DNA from 3 places in the Janthinobacterium sp. KBS0711 genome. Region 2 is predicted to be linked to each of the others. Evidence: predicted binding sites of a transcription regulator. Region 2 holds the regulator's gene; each other region holds the start of a gene.
The links. The regulator LexA, encoded in region 2, represses DNA repair genes until DNA is damaged. The targets are predictions, from matches to a motif close to ACTGTATNNNNATACAGT.

Region 1 (7,718 bases), on a different contig from region 2:
GCGTTCGGAAAAGATCGGCAAGAGCGGCTATTACTTCATCCTCACGCGCGGCGCCGTGCCGCGCTATGTGCTGCACCCCGACACCAGCCGTTTGCTGCAGCCGCGCCTGCCGAACGCCAACCTGACGACCACCCAGCTGCTGAAGGACGATGGCGAAGGCACCATGGTCAGCACCAACAGCCGCGGCATCACGGCCGTCAACAGCTTCAAGCGCCTGAAATCGGTGAACTGGCTGCTGGCCGCCTCGCTGCCCCTCGACGACGCCTTCGAACCGTTCGACGGCGTGCTGTACCGGCTGGTGCTGTGGAGCATCCTCGCCTCGCTGCTGGCCGCAGCCGTTCTGGGCTGGGTCACCGTGCGCCTGCTCTCGCCGCTGGTGCGCCTGCGCGACACCCTGCAGGCGCTGCGCACCAGCGGCAGCCGCTTCACCCCCGTGCCGGTGCAGCAGCGCGACGAGATCGGCGAGCTGACGGAAGCGTTCAACGGCCTGATGAGCGAACGCGACCGGCTGCAGCAGGAACTCGAATCGCGCGCGGCGGAGCTGGAACAGGAACGCGACCGGGCCGAGGCGGCCAACCGCGCGAAGAGCGACTTCGTGGCCAACATGAGCCATGAAATCCGCACGCCCCTCAATGCCGTGCTGGGCATGGTGTATTTGCTGGGCAATACCAAGCTCGACACGGAACAGCGCAAGTACCTGACCATGGTGCGCGTGGCGGGCCAGTCGCTGCTGGGGATCCTCAACGACGTGCTCGATTATTCGAAGATCGAGGCGCGCCGCATGGAATTGTCGCCCGTCGAATTCGACCTCGACGAGGTCATGAACACGCTGGCCACGACCATGACGATGAATGCGGGCGAAAAGGAGCTGGAACTGGCGATTGCCGTCGAGCCCGACGTGCCGCGCCGCCTCGTGGGCGACGCCCAGCGGCTGCAGCAGATTCTCGTCAACCTGGCCGGCAACGCCATCAAGTTTACCGAGAGCGGCGAAGTGGTGGTGGCCGTCAGCCTGGCCGAGAAAGACAACGGCCGCGCCTGGCTGCGCTTCGAAGTGCGCGACACGGGCATCGGCATGACGGAGTTGCAGCAACAGCAGCTGTTTGCCGCGTTTTCGCAGGGCGACCAGAGCATCACGCGGCGCTTCGGCGGCACGGGCCTGGGCCTGGCCATCAGCAAGCAGCTGATCCACATGATGGGCGGCGACATCGCCGTCGCCAGCAGCGAAGGCAAGGGCAGCCGCTTCTGGTTCAGCGTGCCGTTCGACATGCTGGCGCAGCCGGCCGAAACGCGGCGCACGCCCACCCTGGGCCAGCTGCGCCTGCTGGTGGCCGACGACAACCGCACCACGCGCGAACTGATCGTCAAGCTGATCGAGGCGTGGGGCTGGCTGGCCGACGAAGTGGACTCCGGCTTTGCCGCCATCGAACTGTACCGCGAACGCCTGGCGCAGCAGCAGCCGTACGACGTGGTGCTGGCCGACTGGCACATGCCCGTGATGGACGGCCTGGCCACGGCCAAGGCCATCCGTCAGGCAGCCAGCGGCCAGCGCCAGCCCATCGTGGTGATGGTCAACGCCTTCGCCCGCAACCACCTGGAGGAAATCTCCAGCGCGGCCGAGGCCGACGTCGTGCTGATGAAGCCGATCACGGGCTCGAGCCTGTTCGATGCCCTGCACCAGGCGCTGATCGCCAAGAACGACGGCGGCGAGCAGCGCATCCTGCACCAGCCGCTGGGCACGGAACTGGCCGGCGTGCATTTCCTGCTGGTGGAAGACAACCATTTGAACCAGGCCGTGGCGCGCGGCATCCTCGAACACATGGGCGCCACCCTCGACGTGGTGGGCGACGGCTTGCAAGCGGTGGAACGGCTGCGCACGGAAGCGCTGCGCTACGACATCGTGCTGATGGACATGCAGATGCCCGTCATGGACGGCTTCAGCGCCACCCACATCATCCGCACGGAACTGCGCTTGAGCCTGCCCGTGATCGCCATGACGGCCGGCGTGCTGGCGTCCGAGCGCGAGCGCTGCATGACGGCCGGCATCAGCGATTTCATCGCCAAGCCCGTGGTGGTGGAAGAGATGATGGAAGTGATCCTGCGCCACCTGCCCAAGCGCCCGCCAGTGCAGACGGCCGGGCCGGCGCCCGTTGCCGACGAGGAAGTGTTTTCCATGGCGCCGCTGATGCGCGTGATGGGACGCGATGCGAAGGGGCGCGGCGTGCTGCGGCGCATGGTGGAAGACGCGCTGAACAAGGGCATGACGCCCGTGCGCGACGCCGAAACAGCGTTGCAGGCGGGCCGCCACAGCGACGTGGCGCGCATCCTGCACAGCGTGCGCGGCTCCGTCGGCACCCTGGGCACGAAACGCCTGATCCGCGCCGCGTTCGCCACCGAGGAAGCCATCGACGCGGGCCGCCTCGACGAGGTGCCGGCGCTGCTGACGCAGACGGGACAGGAGCTGGAGCAGGCGCTGGCGGCGGCGGCCGATTGGTTGTCCAGGCTGAAGGATTAAGCCTGCAACGTAAAACTGGGGTCAGACCCGCCGGGTCTGACCCCAGAACCTGGTCAGCGTCGCCGCTTACGCCGGCACGCCCAGAATCACGCTGGACGCTTTAAATATTGCCGTCACCTTGCTGCCGATCTCAATGCCCAGCTCGGTGCTGCTCTGGTTCGTGATGATGGCGGCGATCGTGCCGCCTCGTGGCAGGTCCAGCACCACTTCCGTATTGACGGCGCCCGTCTGCACGCGCGTCACCAGCCCGGCCAGCTGGTTGCGCGCGGAAAAGCGCGCGCCAGCGCTATCGGCCACGAGGATGATGGACGAGGCCTTGATCAGCGCAAACGCTTCCGCGCCCGGCACCAGGCCCAGGCTGGCGCTGCTGCCTTGCGTGACAATGGCGACGATATGCTGGCCGCCCGGCAATTCCAGGGTGACTTCATCGTTGACGGCGCCTTGTTTCAGTTCGGCCACCTTGCCCAGGAATTGATTGCGTGCCGTGGTTTTCATGGCCATTCTCCGTATGAGTAAAAGATCGTCGGCGATGCCTTCGGCCTGGCTGCCCAGCTGGCGCAGGTAGCGCGCATGCTCGCGCTCGATGATGCGGAAATTGTCGACCAGCTGGCGTCCCCGCTGCGTCAGGCGCGTGCCGCCGCCGCCCTTGCCGCCCGTCAAGCGCTCGACCAGCGGCTCGCCGGCCAGGTTGTTCATCGCGTCGATGGCATCCCAGGCCGCCTTGTAGCTCATCTTCACAAGCTTGGCCGCCTGCGTGATGGAGCCGCATTCGGCGATGGCGCCCAGCAATTCCACCCGACCGGCGCCGCCCAGGTGCTCGCCGCCCACCGTCATCCATACCGAGCCTTGCAGGCCGATTTCCGCTGCCGCCGATTTATCCAATGCGTTCACCCAATGCCATGTGTTCTTCCCTGTTATCGATCTGTCCGTCGCGCAAGTACAGCACATGCTCGCCCAGGATGCGCGCATCTTCCGGGTCATGGGTGATCAGGATCATGGGCACGTCCAGGCGCTGCTGCCACTGGCTCAGTTCCAGCCGCATTTTGACACGCAGGGCCGGATCGAGGGCGGCGAACGGCTCGTCGAGCAGCAGGGCATTCGGTTCGGCCACGAGTGCCCTCGCCAGCGCCACCCTTTGGCGCTGGCCTCCGGACAACTCGTCGGGAAACTGGTGCGCCAGTTCCTGCAAGTGAAACGCGTCGAGCCAATGCTCGACCTTCTGCAATTTTTCGCGCGCGCGGGGATTGAACCAGCCGCGCGCCAGGCCGAAGCCCACGTTCTGGCGCACCGTCAGGTGCGGGAACAGCGCGTAATCCTGGAACAGGTAGGCGACATTGCGCTGCTGCGGCGGCAGATTGATGCCGGCGGCGGAATCGAACAGGGTGCGCCCGTTCAGGCGGATATGGCCCACGTCCGGCGTGAAGAGTCCGGCAATGGCTTTGAGGGTCATGCTCTTGCCGGCGCCGGAGGGGCCATACATGGCGATGCGCTGGCTGCCTGAGGTGCATTGCACCTGCAGGTCGAAGCGGCGTTTGCCGGAACGCAAGGTGGCGCGAATGTCGAGGTCGAGTTGCATAGCGGTCATTTGTGCGCGATGCGCCCGGGCGCCAGGCGGCCAGCCGACAGCAGCACCACGATGCATACGGCAGAGGTGATCAGCACCAGGGTGTTGGCCACGTCGTCCTGGCCCGCCTGCACGGCTTCATACACGGCCACCGACAGGGTCTGCGTCTTGCCGGGGATGCTGCCGGCCACCATCAGCGTGGCGCCGAATTCACCGAGCGCGCGCACAAAGCCCAGCAGCACGCCGGCGAGGATGCCGCGCCAAGCCAGCGGTAACGTAACGCGAAAGAAAATCGCCAGCTCCGAGATGCCCAGCACGCGGGCCGCCTGCTCCAGCTGGCCGTCGACCGCTTCGAAGGCGGCGCGCGCGGGCTTGAAGACGAGGGGAAAGGCGACCACCGTGGAAGCGATCACGGCACCCTGCCAAGTAAAAATGAGGTTGATGCCGAAGTTGTCCTGCAACCAGATGCCCAGGGTGCCGCGCCGGCCCAGCAGCACCAGCAGGTAATAGCCGAGCACGGTGGGCGGCATCACCATCGGCAGGGTCAACAGGGCGTCGAGCAGCTCGCGCCCGGGAAAACGCGTGCGCGCCAGCAAATAGCCCGTACCGATGCCGAGCAGCAAATTGAGCGCCGTGGCCCAGGCCGCCACTTTCAGCGACAGGGCCAGCGCGGTCCAGGCGATATCCATGCGGGCGCGGTGGCGTTAGGGTTTCTTGAAACCGTATTTGGCCAGGATGGCTTGCGCCGGCGCCGTCTGCAGGTAGCTGACGAAGCGCTTCGCTTCGGCCGCATTGCCGCTGCCCTTGATGACGGCGATCGGGTACAGCACGGGCGCGTCCAGCGGCACGTCCAGCACCACGTTGACCTTGTCTTTCATGATGGCCGCGTCGGTGGCGTAGACAAAGCCCGCATCGACTTCACCGCGCGCCACGTAGTCGAGCGACTGGCGCACGTTCTGCGTGCCGATGGCTTTCCCTTGCACGGCGTCCCACAGCTTTGCCTTCCTCAGCGCGCCTTCGGAGTAACGGCCGACGGGCACGCTGGCCGGGTTGGCGATGGCCACGCGGGTCACGCCCTTGTGGGTCAGATCCGCCAGGCTCTTGATGCCCAGCTTGCTATCGTGCGGCACGATCAGCACCAGGCTGTTGCCGACGAAGTCCATGCGGTCGGCCGGCAATACCAGGCCCTGCTTTTGCGCCGCATCCATGGTTTCCTGGTCGGCAGAGGCAAACACGTCGACGGGCGCGCCCTTGACGATCTGCTGCAGCAGCACGCCCGAGGCGGCAAAGTTCAGGGACACCTTGCTGCCCGGATACTGCGCCTCGTAGCTTTGCGCCGCATCCTTGAACGCGTTCGTCAGGCTGGCAGCGGCCGACACCACCACTTCGCCGGCAAGGGCGGAGGTGGCGGCGGTGGCGAGCAGAGCGGCACCAAGCAGGCGGGCGAGGGAGGTGAGGCGCATGATCGTATCCTTGATGAGCTGAAGAACAAGAACCGTAATATACACCGATATATAGCGTTATGCCATTGCGCAGATCAAGCCGGTACCAGGCCGATTCCCTGATATACTGTATATAAACACAGTATATCGAGGTGAGCCATGGAATTGACGGACAAGCTGGAAATCCTGGCCGATGCGGCCAAGTACGATGCGTCCTGTGCCAGCAGCGGCGCACCGAAGCGCGATTCCATCGGCAAGGACGGTTTTGGCGCCACCTCGGGCATGGGCATTTGCCACAGCTACACGCCGGACGGGCGCTGCGTCTCGCTGCTGAAGGTGCTGCTGACCAATTACTGCCTGTACGATTGCCAGTACTGCGTCAACCGCCGTACCTCGAACGTGCCGCGCGCCCGCTTTACGGTGGCCGAAGTGGTGAAATTGACCAGCGACTTTTACCTGCGCAACTACATCGACGGCCTGTTCCTCAGTTCCGGCATCATCCAGTCGGCCGACTACACGATGGAACAATTGGTGCAGGTGGCGCGCGAGTTGCGCGAGGTACACCAGTTCCGCGGCTACATCCATTTGAAAACCATTCCCGACGCCGATCCGGCCCTGATCGCGCAGGCGGGCCGCTATGCCGACCGCCTCAGCGTCAATATCGAATTGCCGACACAGGACAGCGTGCAAAAGCTGGCGCCGGAAAAGAGCGTGCATACGATCAAGCTGGCGATGGGTTCCATTCGCCGCAAGCTCGACGAGAAGGCGGAAGAACCGCGCTCGCCGCGTTTCGCGCCCGCCGGGCAAAGCACGCAGATGATCGTCGGCGCCGACGCCAGCGACGACCAGCAGATCCTTTCCACGGCCGAGACCTTGTACGGCAGTTATAAACTCAAGCGCGTGTACTACTCGGCCTTCAGCCCGATCCCCGACAGCCCGAAAAGCGTGCCGCTGGCGCCGCCGCCCATGCTGCGAGAACACCGGCTGTACCAGGCCGATTTCCTGCTGCGCAGCTATGGTTTCCAGGCCAGCGAACTGCTGCCGGCCACGGGCGGCAACCTGGCGCTCGATATCGACCCGAAACTGGCGTGGGCGCTGGCGCACCGCGAACATTTTCCGCTGGACTTGAACCGCGCGGCGCAGCACATGATCGCTCGCGTGCCCGGCATCGGCCTGCGCAATGCCCAGCGCATCGTCGACCTGCGAAGGCTGCGGCAGGTGCGCTATGCCGACCTGTCGCGCCTGCGCTGCAGCATGAAGAAAATCGCGCCGTTCATCATCACGGCCGACTACTTTCCCGCGCGCGACACCACCGCCTCGGAACACCTGCGCCGGGCCATGGCGGAGGCGCCTCAGCAGATGAATCTGTGGCCGGAGCTGCAGGCCGCATGAGTACGGTGGCGCGGCTGGCGCAGTCGTTCGATGAGTGGCGCGCGGCAGCACGCGAACTGATCGCGCTTGGCGTGCCACCTGCCGACGTTGCCTGGCAGTCGCAGCCCGGTGAGGGCGACCTGTTTTCCGCCACGCCGGATGCCACTGATACCGGCGCGCCACGGCTGCGCCTGCCCCGTCCCCTGGTGGAATTGCTGGAAAGCGCCGCCTGCTTCAACGCGCCTGACCGCTGGGCCTTTTTGTACCAGGTGCTGTGGCGCTGGCAGCTGGGCCAGCACGACGTGATGTCGCCCGCCGACGCGGACGGCGCGCGCCTGCACGCCATGGTCAAGGCCGTGCACCGCGAGGAGCACGACATGCATGCGTATGTGCGCTTTCGCGAGCGACCGGAATGCGAGGGCGCGCCCCGTTTTGTTGCCTGGTTCGAACCCGTGCACGAGGTGCTGCCGCAAGTGGCGCGCCACTTTGCCCGCCGCATGGGAGCTACCAGCTGGATGATCGCCACGCCCGCCGCCAGCATGCTGTGGGATGGCACGACCTTGCATGCAGGACCGGCCCTGCTGAGCGGCGCGGCCGATATCGACGATGCGGGCGAAGCGCTATGGCTGACCTACTACCGCAGCATCTTCAACCCCGCGCGCGTGAATGCCGATTTGCTGCACAGTCATATCCCCTCGCGTTTCTGGAAAAATCTGCCGGAAGGCGCCATCGTGCCCGCCATGCTCAGCGGCGCCGCCAACGGCGAACGGCGCACGGGCCAGACGGCCAGCGTGGGCCAGCGCAGCGGCGCCACCACGATCCCGATTGC
Region 2 (7,718 bases):
GCAAGAAATCCGTGCGCCAGAAGCTCAACGCGATCCCGTCCGAATTCAAGGATAAAGTGGTGCTGCTGGTCGACGATTCCATCGTGCGCGGCACCACCAGCCGTGAAATCGTACAGATGGCGCGTGAAGCGGGCGCGACCAAGGTCATCTTCGCTTCGGCCGCGCCACCGGTGATCTACCCGAACGTGTACGGCATCGACATGCCGACGCGCGACGAGCTGATCGCCTACGGCCGCACGACGGAAGAAGTGTGCCGCGAAATCACGGCCGACTACCTGGTCTACCAGGATATCGGCGCGCTGAAGCAGGCGATCGCCGACGTCAACCCGGCACTGACCAATTTCGAGGCGTCGTGCTTCGATGGCGTCTACGTGACGGGCGACGTGTCGCAGGAATACCTGGACCGCCTGGAATATGCGCGCCACCATCCGAAGGCGGCAGCGCCCGAAGATACGCCGCGTTCCCAGCTGAACCTGAACCTCGCTACTACCGAGGCTTGATACTAGGCCCGGCTATTGCCGGGCTTTTTTTTCGGGGTCAGACCCGCTGGGTCTGACCCCAGCACTTGCCTTGGATTAAGCGGCAAGACGAGTATTTGGAACTTCCACCATGACCACCAAAAAAAACTACGGCTTCACCACCACCATCCTGCATAACGACCGCCGCAAGGGCATCGAGCACGGCTCGCTGCACAAGCCCGTGCATACTTCCGTTGCCTTCGGTTACGCCGATGCGCGCCAGCTCGCGTCCGTGTTCCAGGGCAAGGAGCCGGGCTTCCGTTATGGCCGCCAAGGCAACCCGACCGTCTCCGCGCTGGAAGACAAGGTCAACAAGATGGAAGACGGCGTGGCGACTTTGTGCTTCGCCACCGGCATGGGCGCCATCGGCGCCGTGGTGCAATCGCTGTTGCGCGCCGGTGACCATGTCGTATCGTCGGCCTTTTTGTTTGGCAACACCAACAGCCTGTGGCAAACGGTGACGGGGCAGGGCATAGCCGTGTCGTTCGTCGACGCCACCGATGTCGCCAACGTGGCGGCCGCCATCACGCCGGCCACGCGCATTGTGTTTGTGGAAACCATCGCCAATCCCCGTACGCAGATCGCCGACCTGGCAAGGATCGGCGACTTGTGCCGGGAGAAGGGCATTTTGTATATCGTCGACAACACGATGACGACGCCATATCTGTTCCGCCCGAAAGCCGTGGGCGCGGGTCTGGTGGTCAATGCCTTGACGAAATCCATCGGCGGCCATGGCAATGCGCTGGGCGGCAGCTTGACGGACACGGGCGTGTTCGACTGGACGCGGTATCCGAACATCTTTGAAAATTATAAAAAGGCGGCGCCCGCCCAGTGGGGCATCGCGCAAATCCGCGCCAAGGCCTTGCGCGACTTCGGCGCTTCGCTGGGGCCGGAAGCGGCGCACCATATCGCTGTCGGCGCGGAAACCATGGCCTTGCGCATGGACCGCACCTGCTCGAACGCCCTGGCGCTGGCGACCATGCTTGCCGCCGACCCGAGAGTGGCGGCCGTGCACTACCCGGGCCTGGCGTCGCACCCGCAGCACGCGCTGGCGACGGACTTGTTCCGCAGCTATGGCTCGCTGTTCAGCTTTGAGCTGAAGGATGGCATCGACTGCTTCGATTTCCTCAATCGTTTGAATTTGGCTATTCCAGCGAGCAACCTGGGCGACACGCGCACCCTCGTCATTCCCGTCGCCCACACGATTTTCTACGAGATGGGTGCCGAGCGCCGCGCCAGCATGGGCATCGCCGAATCCCTGATCCGCGTGTCGGTGGGCATCGAAGATGAGGCCGATCTGCTGGAGGATTTCAGCAGTGCGCTGGATGCATAAGCAGCCGCGCACCATGTAAAAAGGGCCGCGACAGTCATGCTGTCGCGGCCCTTTTTTACGTGCTGCAGTTTAATGCCAGCTGCGCATCAGTCCGACGGCGAGGCCTTCCAACGCAAACTCGTCTTCGGGCGACACGGTGATCACCTTGAAGTCCGGGTTCTCCGGCAGCAGTTCGATGACGGAGCCCGTCTTCTTGTAGCGCTTGACGGTGACTTCGTCGCCGATGCGGGCGACGACGATCTGGCCATTCTTGGCGCTGTCGACCTTTTTCACGGCCAGCAAGTCGCCATCCATGATGCCGGCGTCGCGCATGGACCAGCCGCGCACTTTCAGCAGGAAGTCGGGCTTGGCCGAGAACAGGGCCGGGTCGACGTTGTAGCTCGCTTCCAGGTTTTCCTGCGCCAGGATGGGCGAGCCTGCCGCCACCCGGCCGATCAGGGGCAGCGACATCAGCAGCGCTGCCGGCACTTTCGACGGCGGCGCTTCGGCGGCCGCGCCGATCAGGCGGATGCCGCGCGAGGTGCCGGGCGAAATCTCGATCGCGCCCTTGCGGGCCAGGGCCTGCAAATGCTCTTCAGCCGCGTTGGCCGATTTGAAACCCAGTTCATTGGCGATTTCGGCACGGGTAGGAGGAAAGCCCGTGTTTTCAATCGCGTCCTTGATCAGGTTCAGGATTTGTTCTTGTCGTGCTGTCAGCTTGATCATGAGCGGTGGGTGCATACTAAAATGCTGTCTATATGAACAGTCTGTATTTTTGTACAGTATCGTCCACTATGCAAGGGGATTTCCGTGTTTTGGGCGAATTTCGCAAGAAATACTTGCCCATGGGCGCAAAGCGCGGCGGCGCACGGGCTTTTCGCGCGCTTGTGGAAGGAATGATTGAAACGTTTGCAAAAGGCGGTTATAATCTTCGGCTGACCTTCCCACACCCGTCTTGACGCCGGGGTGGGCGATTATCAATCCGACCTGAAGGAGTTTGCATGCGTCATTATGAAATAGTCTTTATCGTCCATCCGGACCAAAGCGAGCAAGTGCCCGCGATGATCGAACGCTACAAAGCCAGCGTAACCACCCGCGGCGGTTCGGTTCACCGCGTGGAAGATTGGGGCCGCCGTCAAATGGCTTACTCGATCCAAAAGCTGCCTAAAGCACACTACATCTGCCTGAACATCGAATGCGACAACGAGACCCTGGTCGAGTTGGAAACAGCATTCAAATTCAATGATGCCGTGTTGCGTCACCTGACCGTTAAAATGAAGAAAGCTGAAACAGCTCCTTCGCCGATGATGAAATCGGTACAACGCGAAGACGCGGCCAAAAGCCACCGCACCGAAGCACCAGCAGCCGCTCCAGCCGCAGCAGCAGCTTAATTCTTGACCGGGATCGTGCGCTGAACCAGCTACAAGTAACCGCCATCATTGCCGAGCGCGAAATATTGCGCTATACCCCGGCAGGGCTGCCGATTGTGAATGCAGTATTGCAACACAGTTCGCAGCAGATGGAAGCAGGGATTGCCCGTTTGACCGAGTTTGATGTTGCCGCGCTAGCCGCTGGCGAAATTTCAGGCCGGTTCAGCCAGGCAAGCTTGGGCGGGGTGTATCAGTTCACGGGTTTCCTGGCCAGGAAGAGCCGCAACAGCAAGAGTTTGGTGTTTCACATCATTGATTTTAGTGCAGTCAATTCTGACTAGCGCATTTTAGATACAGGAGCCTGACATGGCATTCGGTAAAAAGTTCGACAAAAATAAGCTCAAGCTTAAAGAAAAACGCAAACAGCAAAACCCGTTGTTCAAACGCAAGAAGTTCTGCCGCTTCACCGCAGCTCACGTTGAGCAAGTCGACTACAAAGACGTCGACACGCTGAAAGACTTCGTCCAAGAAAACGGCAAGATCATGCCAGCACGCCTGACCGGTACCAAAGCGCACTACCAGCGCCAAGTTGACACCGCAATCAAGCGCGCTCGCTTCCTCGCGCTGCTGCCATACACCGATCTGCACCACGCTTAATCGGTCAGATATTCCTGGAGAAGAACTATGCAAATCATTCTGTTAGAAAAAGTTGTTAACGTCGGTAACCTCGGCGAAGTCGTCAAAGTCAAAGACGGTTACGCACGTAACTTCCTGATCCCGCAACGCCTGGCACGTCGTGCTACGGCAACCGCTGTGGCTGAATTCGAAGTCAAGCGCGCCGAACTGGAAAAAGCTGCTGCCGCCAAACTGGCCGCATCGCAAGCCCAGGGCGAAAAACTGAGCGGCCTGACCGTTCAAGTTGCTCAAAAAGCTGGTGTTGATGGCCGTCTGTTCGGTTCCGTCACCAACTTCGACATCGCTGAAGCGCTGACCAAGCAAGGTTTTGCTGTTGAAAAAGCACAAATCCGCATGCCTACCGGCCCGCTGAAGATCGTTGGCGAGCACAACGTTTCGGTTGCTCTGCACACCGACGTGGTCGTGGAAGTTGTTATCGCTGTCGTTCCAGACGCGAACGCGTAATTGTCTGCGGGCCTGGCCCGCAAGCATTGCCGCACTATGAAAAGCCGGGTTCGCCCGGCTTTTTTGTGGCCTTTTTTTCGCTCAATTTCAGCCCTTTATTTTTGCCAGCACGCCGAAGCGGGTATAATTCGCGCCATGAACGCCCCCTCTGATCCGCAACTGGATTCCCTCCGTATTCCGCCGCATTCGATCGAAGCAGAACAATCCGTTATCGGTGGTCTGCTGCGCGACAATGCCGCGTATGACCGCATCGCCGACTTCATGCATGCGGAGGATTTCTATCGCTATGACCATCGCATCATCTTCGAGCAAATCGTCAAGATGGTTAACGCTTCCAAGCCAGCCGATGTCATTACTGTTTTTGAAACCCTGACCCAGCTCGGCAAGGCCGATGATGTGGGCGGACTCGCTTACCTGAACGCCATGGCGCAAAACACGCCATCGGCCGCGAACATCCGGCGCTACGCCGAGATCGTGCGCGACCGCGGCGTGCTGCGTAAACTCATCACCGTCGCCGACGATATCTCCGGCACGGCCTTCAGCCCGCAAGGCAAGGAAGTCAAGCAGATGCTTGACGAGGCCGAGTCGAAGATTTTTGCCATCGCCGAAGAAGGTGCGCGCGGCGCCCAGGGCTGGACCGCCATCCAGCCTCTGCTGACGCAGGTGGTCGAGCGCATCGACGAACTGTACAGCCGTGACAACCAGAGTGAAATCACGGGCGTGCCCACCGGTTTCATCGACCTCGACCGCATGACCTCGGGTCTGCAGCCGGGCGACTTGGTGATCGTGGCGGGCCGTCCGTCGATGGGCAAGACGGCGTTTTCCGTCAACATCGGCGAAAACGTGGCCATCGACAGCGGCTTGCCCGTGGCCGTGTTCTCGATGGAGATGGGCGGCGCCCAGCTGGCCATGCGTATGCTCGGCTCCGTCGGGCAGCTCGACCAGCACCGTTTGCGTACTGGCCGCCTGAACGACGAAGACTGGCCGCGCCTGACGAATGCGATCCAGAAGATGAACGACGCGCAGTTGTACATCGATGAAACGCCGGCGCTCAATTCCATCGAATTGCGCGCCCGCTCGCGCCGCTTGTCGCGTCAATGCGGCAAGCTGGGCCTGATCATCGTCGATTACTTGCAACTGATGTCGGCCAATACGCCGGGCGACAACCGCGCCACGGAGATTTCCGAGATTTCGCGGGGCTTGAAAGGCCTGGCGAAAGAACTCGGTTGCCCCGTGATCGCGCTGTCCCAGCTGAACCGCTCGCTGGAACAACGCCCGAACAAACGTCCTGTCATGTCCGACTTGCGCGAATCGGGCGCTATTGAGCAGGATGCCGACGTGATCCTGTTCATTTACCGCGACGAGGTGTATAACCCCGACTCGCCGGACAAGGGAACGGCCGAGATCATCATCGGTAAACAGCGTAACGGTCCAATCGGCAGCATCCGCCTCACCTTCATGGGGCAGTACACCAAATTTGGCAATTACAGTGGTGGCCTGGCGCTTTACCAAGGCGACTAACACAGCAGCACTGATATTCCATTGGCCGCCCCCGACAACGGGGCGGCTTTCTGTAGTAAATAACACGACTCAATGCTTAACGGAGAATGACATGTTTGGACGCTTGATGCCCACTGAGGGCAAGTTTTTTGAATTGTTTAACCAGCACGCGGAACTGTGCGTCAAGGGCGCCAAAGAGATGCTCGGCCTGATGACCAATTTCGACGACCTGGAAAACCGCGTGCATGCGATCGAAAGCATCGAGAAACAGGCGGACAAAGTCACCTACGCCACCGTGGAAATGCTGCACAAGACCTTCATCACGCCGATCGACCGCGACGACATCCATCAGCTGATCACGCGCCAGGACGACATCCTCGACCTGCTGGAAGATGCGGCGCAAACCGTCTCGCTGTACGACCTGAAGGCCGTCACGCCGGAAGCCAAGCGCCTGGCCGAACTGGTGCTGGCCTGTACCGAAAAAGTGCGCGACGCCGTCGCCATGCTGCACAACATGGACAACTCGCGCAAGATCGTCGCCATCTGCGAAGAGATCGATCGCCTGGAATCGGACGCCGATCACGTGATGCGCGCCGCCATGTCCAAGCTGTTCCGCGACGAACCGGACGTGCGCAACCTGATCAAGCTGAAAGCGATCTACGAAATTCTGGAAACCGTGACCGACCGTTGCGAAGACGTGTCCAATATTATCGAAGGCATCATCGTCGAAAACGCGTAAGCGTTGGGCCTGTCCTGAACCAGAATCAGAAAAGAAACTATAATGACCATACAAATCAGCATCTACGTGCTAGGCCTGTTGATCGTCCTGGCGCTGCTGTTTGACTTCATGAACGGCTTCCACGATGCCGCCAACGCGATCGCCACGGTGGTCTCGACGGGCGTATTGAAACCGCAGACCGCGGTTGCCATGGCCGCCACGTTCAACTTCGTCGCCATCTTCGTGTTCCACCAGCTGACCGTGGCCGCCACAGTGGGCAAGGGCACCATCGATCCGGCCGTGATCGACCAGTACGTGATCTTCGGCGCGCTGATGGGCGCCATCTTCTGGAATTTGTTTACCTGGTACTACGGCATTCCATCGTCGTCCTCGCACGCCCTGATCGGCGGCCTGGTGGGCGCCGCTGTCGCCAAGTCCGGCACGGGCGCGCTGGTCGCGGCCGGCCTGTGGAAAACCGTCGCCTTCATCGTCATCGCACCGGTACTGGGCTTCGTGTTCGGCTCCATCATGATGCTGATCGTGTCATGGATATTCGTGCGTTCGACGCCGCGCAAGGTCGACAAGTGGTTCCGCCGTTTGCAGTTGGTCTCGGCGGCCGCCTACAGCCTGGGCCACGGCGGCAACGATGCGCAGAAAACCATCGGCATCATCTGGATGCTGCTGATCGCCGCAGGCTACTCCAGTTCAGCCGACGCCATGCCGCCGATGTGGGTCATCATCTCGTGCTATACGGCCATCAGCTTTGGCACCCTGTTCGGTGGCTGGCGCATCGTCAAGACCATGGGCCAGAAGATCACCAAGCTCAAACCGGTCGGCGGCTTCTGCGCCGAAACGGGCGGCGCGATCACCCTGTTCGTCTCGACGGCGCTGGGCATTCCCGTGTCGACCACGCACACCATCACGGGCGCCATCGTCGGCGTCGGTTCGTCGCAGAAGATGTCGGCCGTGCGCTGGGGCGTGGCGGGCAATATCGTCTGGGCCTGGATCTTCACGATTCCCGCTTCCGCTTTCGTGGCAGCAGTCGCTTGGTGGATTGGCCACCACATCATGTAAGGCGCCTCTGCAAACCTACTGCGCAGCCCACTATCGAATCTCCGTTGCTCACTGTACTAAAGTACAGCTCCGCTACTCAATCCGAT
Region 3 (7,718 bases), on a different contig from region 2:
CTTCGCCGAACTGCATCAGCAGCAGCGGCACCATGCCGCCCAGTGGCATGTAGGAGTCGTGCATGGAGTTGACGGCGCCGCACGACGCAGCCGTCGTCACCGCCGCGAACAGGGTCGAGGAGCTGATGCCGAAACGCGTTTCCTTGCCTTCCATGTTGCCGCCCGATTGCAGGCTGCTGGCCTGCTGGTCCACGCCCAGCGTTTGCAGGGCCGGATTGGCTTGCTGCTCGGCGCTCATCACGCCGGCCGTCATGACGACAAAGATCAGGGTCATGGCGGCCAGCACGGCCCAACCCTGGCGCATGTCGCCCACCATGCTGCCGAAGGTGAAGCACAGGCCGGCGGGAATGAGGAAGATGGCCAGCATCTGCAGGAAGTTCGACAGCACGGTGGGGTTTTCATACGGGTGCGAGGAATTGGCGTTGAAGAAGCCGCCGCCATTCGTGCCCAGCAGCTTGATCGATTCCTGCGATGCGACAGGGCCCATGGCGATCGTCTGCGTCGTCGCCACTTGCGCTTCCATCACGGGCTTGCCGGCCGCATCCAGCACGGGCTGGCCGTCTGCCGTCATTTTCGGCGTTTCATAGGCCACGTGGTCGAGCAGGGTCACTTCCTTGTAGGCGGAAAAATTCTGGATCATGCCTTCGCCCATGAAGACGACGGACAGGGCCAGCGACAGCGGCAGCAGGATGTACAGGGTCGAGCGCACCAGGTCGACCCAGAAATTGCCGATCGATTTGCCCGAGCGCGAGGCGAAGCCGCGCACCAGCGCGAAAATCACGGCGATGCCGGTGGCCGCCGAAAAGAAGTTCTGGCATGCCATGCCCAGCATCTGGGTCAGGTAGCTCATGGTCTGTTCGCCGCCGTAGCCCTGCCAGTTGGTGTTGGCGACGAAGCTGACGGTGGTATTGAACGAGGAATCGGGGCTGACGGCGCCAAGTCCCTGGGGATTCAAGGGCAGGAAGCCCTGCAGGCGCTGCAGGCCGTAGACGAAGACGGCGCCCACGGTGTTGAAGACGATCAGGGCGATGGCATAGCTTTTCCAGCCCATGGCCTTGTCGGCGGGCAGGCCGGACCAGCGGTACAGCAGGTTTTCCAGCTTTTGCAGCCAGCCAAGGCCGCGCACGGGCGCATCGCCGGCCACCTTGGCCATGTACAGGCCCAGCGGATAGCCGGCGGCCAGCAGCACGGCCAGGAAGGCCACCAATAAGAGTATCGATTGCGTCGTCATCACAGTTCCTCCGCCTTCAGCAGCGCTACCAGCAGGTACACGAGCAGGCCAGCCGAGACGACGGCACCCAGCACATAAAACGCATTCATTTGACGCTCCCTAATTTGTCGCAGGCGACGGCAAAGCCGGCCGCCAGGACGAAAAACACGGCAATCAAGCCGAGATACACGAGATCCATTCCCACCCTCACACAGGTTTGTTTTGATAGTGAGCAGATTAGCCAAAAGGGTCTAAAAAATTCGTAAAGACTGGGGAGGCGGCTGTAAACAAGATGTAAAAACGGCGGCTTTACCGCATAAAATCCATCACAATTGGCGCAAAACCACGCGCGCGGCGCACTGTTGTTGCCTTGGAGTAGCGCTATTGCCCGCCGATCAAGATAGAATGCGCGAGCGTCCGCACAAGGACGCCAAGCCTGCCGCACTGCCCTCCCCCAGTGACGCTGGACGGGATATACTGTATATTTATACAGTTATCGCCGCCGCTGTCATTGCGCCCGCAGTGCCCTGGCCTGGCGTTCCAACCACTGTCTTTACTTAGCTTGAACACGTATGGCCACTAAAAAACCAGCATCCGACTACAGCGAATCATCCATCCGTGTCCTGAAAGGACTGGAACCCGTCAAGCAGCGCCCGGGGATGTACACCCGCACTGAAAATCCGCTGCACATCATTCAGGAAGTGATCGACAATGCCTCCGACGAGGCGCTGGGCGGTCATTGCACGCATATCGCCGTCACGCAAAACACGGATGGCAGCATTACCGTGGAAGACAATGGCCGCGGCATTCCCGTCGGCCTGCACCCGGAAGAAGGTGTGCCGACAGTGGAAATCGTGTTTACACGGCTGCACGCGGGCGGCAAGTTCGACAAGGGTTCGGGCGGCGCCTATGCGTTCTCGGGCGGTCTGCACGGCGTCGGCGTGTCCGTCACCAATGCGCTGTCGACGCGCCTGGAAATCACCGTCTGGCGCAAGGAAAGCGACGGCAACGGCCTGCACCACATGGTGTTTGCGAATGGCGACGTGATCGAGCCATTGAATTCCCGCCCCGCCCCGCGCGACGGCAAAAAATCGGGCACGCGCGTCACGGCCTGGCCCGATGCAAAATACTTTGATTCGCCCAACATCTCGCAAACGGAGCTGCAGCGCCTGCTGCGCTCGAAAGCCGTGCTGCTGCCGGGCGTCACCGTCACCTTGACCAACGCGAAAACGGGCGACACGCAAACTTGGCAGTATGCGGAAGGCTTGCGCGGCTACCTGACCGAAACGCTGGCGCAGGTATCGAATGGCGAAACCCTGATCCCCTTGTTCGAAGGCGCGCAGTACGCGGGCCCGGACTCGGAAGGCTTTGCCGAAGGCGAAGGCGCGGCCTGGGTGGTGGCGTGGACGGAAGAAGGCGCCATCGTGCGCGAATCGTACGTCAACCTGATCCCCACCTCGAATGGCGGCACGCACGAATCGGGCTTGCGCGACGGCCTGTTCGGCGCCGTGAAAAACTTCGTCGAGATGCACTCGCTGCTGCCGAAAGGCGTGAAGCTGCTGCCGGAAGACGTGTTCGCGCGCGCCTCGTTCGTGTTGTCGGCCAAGGTGCTGGACCCGCAATTCCAGGGCCAGATCAAGGAACGCCTGAACTCGCGCGACGCCGTGCGCCTCGTCTCAACCTTCACCAAGCCGCCGCTGGAACTGTGGCTGAACCAGCACGTCGACTACGGCAAGAAGCTGGCCGAACTCGTGATCAAGCAGGCGCAGTCGCGCCAGCGTTCGCTGCAAAAAGTGGAAAAGAAAAAATCCTCGGGCGTCGCCGTCCTGCCCGGCAAGCTGACCGACTGCGAATCGTCGGACATCGCGCGCAATGAACTGTTCCTCGTCGAGGGGGACTCGGCGGGCGGTTCGGCCAAGATGGGCCGCGACAAGGAATTCCAGGCGATTTTGCCCCTGCGCGGCAAGGTCTTGAACTCGTGGGAAACGGACCGCGACCGCCTGTTCGCCAATAACGAGATCCACGATATTGCGGTCGCCATCGGCGTCGATCCGCACAGCGTGGGCGATACACCCGATCTGTCCGGCCTGCGCTACGGCAAGATCTGCATCCTGTCCGACGCGGACGTGGACGGCTCGCACATCCAGGTACTGCTGCTGACCTTGTTCTTCAAGCACTTCCCCGTCCTGATCAACAAGGGCCACATCTGCATCGCCCGCCCGCCTTTGTACCGGGTCGACGCGCCCGCGCGCGGCAAGAAGCCGATGCAGAAAATCTATGCGCTCGACGACGGCGAACTGGTGGCCATCGAGGACAAGCTGCGCAAGGAAGGCGTGAAACAGGGCGCCTGGTCGATCTCGCGCTTCAAGGGCCTGGGCGAGATGAACGCCGAACAGCTGTGGGAAACGACGATGAACCCGGACACGCGCCGTTTGCTGCCCGTGACGCTCGGTGAAGTCGACCACATGGCCTCGGCCTCGCGCTTCAATATGTTGATGGGCAAGGGCGAAGCGGCCGGACGCCGCGCCTGGATCGAAGAACACGGCAATGAGGCGGAGGCGGATATCTGATGATCATCGGCATCGACCTGGGCACCACCAACAGCCTGGTCGCCATCTGGCGCGACGGCAAGGCTTCCATCATCCCGAATGCGCTCGGCGAGCACCTGACGCCGTCGTGCGTGAGCATCGATGACGACGGCACCGTGCTCGTGGGCCGCGCAGCGCGCGAGCGCCTGCAGACGCACCCGCAACTGACGGCGGCCGTCTTCAAGCGCTACATGGGCAGTGAAAAGAAGATCACTCTCGGCACGCAGCAATTCCGTCCGGAAGAACTGTCGTCGATGGTGCTGCGCGCGCTGAAGGAAGATGCCGAAGCCTTCCTCGGCCACAAGGTCGAGGAAGCCATCATCACCGTGCCCGCGTATTTCAGCGATGCGCAGCGCAAGGCCACGCGCATCGCCGGCCAACTGGCGGGCTTGCGCGTGGAGCGGTTGCTGAACGAACCAACGGCCGCCGCGCTGGCCTACGGCATCCGCGACAAGGAACAGGAAAGCAAATTCCTCGTCTTCGACCTGGGCGGCGGCACCTTCGACGTGTCGATCCTGGAGCTGTTCGAAGGCGTGATGGAAGTGCGCGCCTCGGCCGGCGACAATTTTCTGGGCGGCGAAGACTTCGTCACCGTGCTGGTCGACGCTTTCATGGAAGGCAGCGGCTTGCGCGACGCCGTCGGCAGCCGCCTGCTCGATCCGCGCCAGCAGCAGCTGCTGCGCGATGAGGCCGAGCGCGTCAAGCGTTTGCTGTCGGAGCAGCCGTCCGTGCGCATGGCCACGCGCTACCAGGACAGGGAGTACAGCTGGGAGATCGGCGAAGACAAGCTGGCGCAATTGTGCGAGCCGCTGCTGGCCCGCCTGCGCCTGCCCGTGGAACGGGCGCTGCGCGACGCCACCATCCGCGCCGCGGAATTGAATGAAGTGGTACTGGCCGGCGGCGCCACGCGCATGCCGCTGGTGCGCAAGCTCGTCTCGCGCATGTTCGGCCGTTTCCCCGCCATCCACCTGGACCCGGACGAAGCCGTGGCGCTGGGGGCCGCCGTGCAGGCGGGACTGAAAATGCGCGACGCGGCCCTCGACGAAGTGGTCATGACGGACGTGGCGCCGTACTCGCTGGGCATTTCCATTTCGCGCCAGGTCGGCGCGAACCAGTATGAAGGCGGGCATTATCTGCCCATCATCGAGCGCAATTCCGTCGTGCCCGTCTCGCGCACGGAAAACATCACCACCATCCACGACAACCAGAAGGAAATCAACGTGGCGATCTTCCAGGGCGAGTCGCGCCTGGTGGCCGACAACGTCTTCCTCGGCAAGATCAGCTTCCCGATCCCCGCGAAAAAAGCGGGCGAGATCGGCATCGACGTGCGCTTCACCTATGACATCAGCGGCGTGCTGGAAGCGGAAGTGACGGTGCTGGCCACACAGGAACGCCACAAGATGATCATCAGCGACAACGCGGGCGTGATGACGCCGGAACAGATCGAGCAGCGCTTTGCGGAACTGGCCGACCTGAAGATCCACCCGCGCGAGCAGCTGGAAAACCGCACCCTGGTCACACGCGCCGACCGCCTGTACGAACAGTCGCTGGGCGACGTGCGCCAGTACCTGGCGGCGCACACGGCCAACTTCCAGGCCGCGCTGGAAACGCAGGACCCGAACACCATCCGCAAGGCGCGCCAGGCATTGGATGACGTGTTGCGCCAGGTCGAGAGCGAGAGCTTCCTGTAAATGGACGGCGGCATGGACAACGGACAGCGCAGCCTGTGGGCAATCCTGGGCACGGAGCCGACCGGCGACGAGCGCGCCCTCAAGCGCGCGTATGCGAAGCGCCTGAAGGTGACGCGTCCCGAGGACGATCCGGCCGCCTTCCAGGAACTGCGCGACGCGTATGAATACGCGCTGCGCCATGCGCACCTGTTTGCCGAGGAGTTCCCGGAAGCGCAAGCGGCCGAAGCCGAAGTCGAAGCCAAAGCGGCAGCGCCAGAAGCGCCGCCCATGGAACCGGCCGAGCTGTGGGGCGTGATCGACGAACCCCCGCAGGAAGCGCAGGAGCCGCCTGCGGAACTGTGGGGCGTCATTGCCCAGGAGCCCGCACCGCCGTCGGAACTATGGGGCGTGGTCGCCATCGATCCGGCGCAGGAAGCGGCCAGCCTGTGGCAGGCGTTCCTGAAACAGTCGCGGCACGCGGATGGCAGCGAGGTACTGGCCGGCATCCTGCAGGACGACGCCATGCTGAACCTCGACGTGCGCGAGGAATTCGAACTATGCGCGCTGCGCTACTGCGCCAGCGCCGGCTATGACCTGTCGCTGCGCCAGGCCCTGTTTGAGCAACTGGGCTGGGACCGCGATTTTTCCTACCTGGCGCGCAGCCATGGGGATCTGGTGCGCAGCGCCGTGCAGCGCTACCGGGCCGACCGCTCGTTCGCCCATTTCAGCGACAACCGCGACAGCTACCCGGGCCTGGACTGCATCATGTCGCAACAGCCGCCTTCGGCCTACGCGCGCCAGCTGTTCGACCAAAAATTCACGCTGCAACTACGCGAACTGCTGCACGCGATACGCTGGCAGCACGGCGAGATGCTCGCTTACAAACTCGATACGGACCTGTTCGAACGATGGGAACACGCCGTCCATGCCAAGCGCTACTTCAAGCAGACGGCGCTGGCCTCGGGTGGCCTCGGTTTCGTACTGCACTTCATGCTCGCGGGCGTGCTCGATGCGGCCGGCTTCAAGCTCGGCGACGCGGCGGCCTATGCCAGCCTGCTGGGCTTCCAGGCACTGGCCTTTGCCCTGCTGGCCATGCATGCCTTGCGCTGGCCGGCGCCCCTGTTTGCGCAACTCGACACGCTGCAAGAGTCGCTGCAGGAACGCCTGCCCGTACTGTGGCAGCGGCCCGGCCTGCGGCAACTGGGCTGGATCGCGCCCTACCTCGTGCTGGCACTGCTGCTGTTCCTGCCCGAGCGCAGCGACACCATGCGCCTCGTTACCGCCGCCGGCTTGTGCGCGTCCGCCCTGCTGGCGTATGCGATGAACCGCCAGCTGCTGCATGGCATGCTGCTGCTCCTGTGTCTGGGCCTGTCGCTGTTTGCAGCCATGTTCATGAGCGGCAAAGGCCCGTCGGCGCTGGCCATCGGCGATGCCATGCCGCTGATGTTTTGCCTGGCGGCCCTGGCCTTGCGCTGCGCCACCGGCCTGTATGGCGATTGCGGCTGGCGCGAATCGCTCTTGCCCCGCCTGCGCGCCGCATGGCTGATCGGCTGTGCGGGCTTGCTGTCCTTGCTGTATGTGCAGCAGTTGCCGGCCGCCCTCGTCGGCGCCGCGCTGTATGCCTGGTCGTGCGCCGGCTTGCTGTTTTCCCCCACCGATTTCAAATGGAAGACGATCTGGCCGGTCGTGCTGGTGCCGTCCCTCGCCAGCGTCGTGCTGGCCGGCCATGCCCCCGCCATCCGCGCCATGCCCGTGATGCATCACAGCGTCGAGCTGGCCCTGGCCGTGCTGTATCTGACCTTGCGCTATATGTATCTGACGTACGGCAAGTCCTTTTCCAAATCCCGGCTGTCATAATCAGCCCCACGAATTCAACCGCAACCACTCAACACCGAAACAAGCGCCATGTCCACACAAACCAATTTATTTGACGATGCCCAGCCTGAGCCGATCGAGCCGGATGAACCGGTATTCGACGGCGAAGCGCTGACCCTGTCCACCTTTGCCGAGCGCGCCTATCTCGATTACGCCATCTCCGTCGTGAAGGGCCGCGCCCTGCCCGACGTCTGCGACGGCCAGAAGCCCGTGCAGCGCCGCATCCTGTATGCGATGAACGAGCTGGGTCTCAATTCCACCGCGAAGCCCCGCAAATCGGCGGCCGTGGTCGGCGACGTGCTCGGTAAATTGCATCCGCACGGCGACCAGTCCGTGTACGACGCGCTGGTGCGCATGGCGCAGGATTTCTCGCTG

Region 1: a site for LexA is predicted at 5,645-5,662, ahead of VM94_RS00890 (putative DNA modification/repair radical SAM protein). Genes of this name have one in related genera too.
Region 3: a site for LexA is predicted at 1,687-1,704, ahead of VM94_RS15840 (DNA topoisomerase IV subunit B). Genes of this name have one in related genera too.

Annotation. Positions count from the first base shown of each region.
Region 1 is NZ_LBCO01000004.1:65,977-73,694, forward strand. Features, by position in the region: gene VM94_RS00865 (response regulator) at 1-2,512, shown strand, start outside; gene VM94_RS00870 (TOBE domain-containing protein) at 2,579-3,346, opposite strand; gene VM94_RS00875 (sulfate/molybdate ABC transporter ATP-binding protein) at 3,387-4,088, opposite strand; gene modB (molybdate ABC transporter permease subunit) at 4,094-4,765, opposite strand; gene modA (molybdate ABC transporter substrate-binding protein) at 4,781-5,539, opposite strand; gene VM94_RS00890 (putative DNA modification/repair radical SAM protein) at 5,678-6,910, shown strand; gene VM94_RS00895 (UdgX family uracil-DNA binding protein) at 6,907-7,718, shown strand, end outside.
Region 2 is NZ_LBCO01000035.1:234,610-242,327, reverse strand. Features, by position in the region: gene purF (amidophosphoribosyltransferase) at 1-500, shown strand, start outside; gene VM94_RS24245 (cystathionine gamma-synthase family protein) at 610-1,851, shown strand; gene lexA (transcriptional repressor LexA) at 1,921-2,556, opposite strand; gene VM94_RS29260 (hypothetical protein) at 2,589-2,789, shown strand; gene rpsF (30S ribosomal protein S6) at 2,832-3,221, shown strand; gene priB (primosomal replication protein N) at 3,242-3,541, shown strand; gene rpsR (30S ribosomal protein S18) at 3,567-3,857, shown strand; gene rplI (50S ribosomal protein L9) at 3,885-4,340, shown strand; gene VM94_RS24215 (replicative DNA helicase) at 4,476-5,861, shown strand; gene VM94_RS24210 (DUF47 domain-containing protein) at 5,953-6,579, shown strand; gene VM94_RS24205 (inorganic phosphate transporter) at 6,619-7,632, shown strand.
Region 3 is NZ_LBCO01000024.1:711,899-719,616, forward strand. Features, by position in the region: gene kdpA (potassium-transporting ATPase subunit KdpA) at 1-1,231, opposite strand, end outside; gene kdpF (K(+)-transporting ATPase subunit F) at 1,231-1,320, opposite strand; gene VM94_RS15840 (DNA topoisomerase IV subunit B) at 1,783-3,780, shown strand; gene VM94_RS15845 (molecular chaperone HscC) at 3,780-5,489, shown strand; gene VM94_RS15850 (J domain-containing protein) at 5,502-7,325, shown strand; gene parC (DNA topoisomerase IV subunit A) at 7,374-7,718, shown strand, end outside.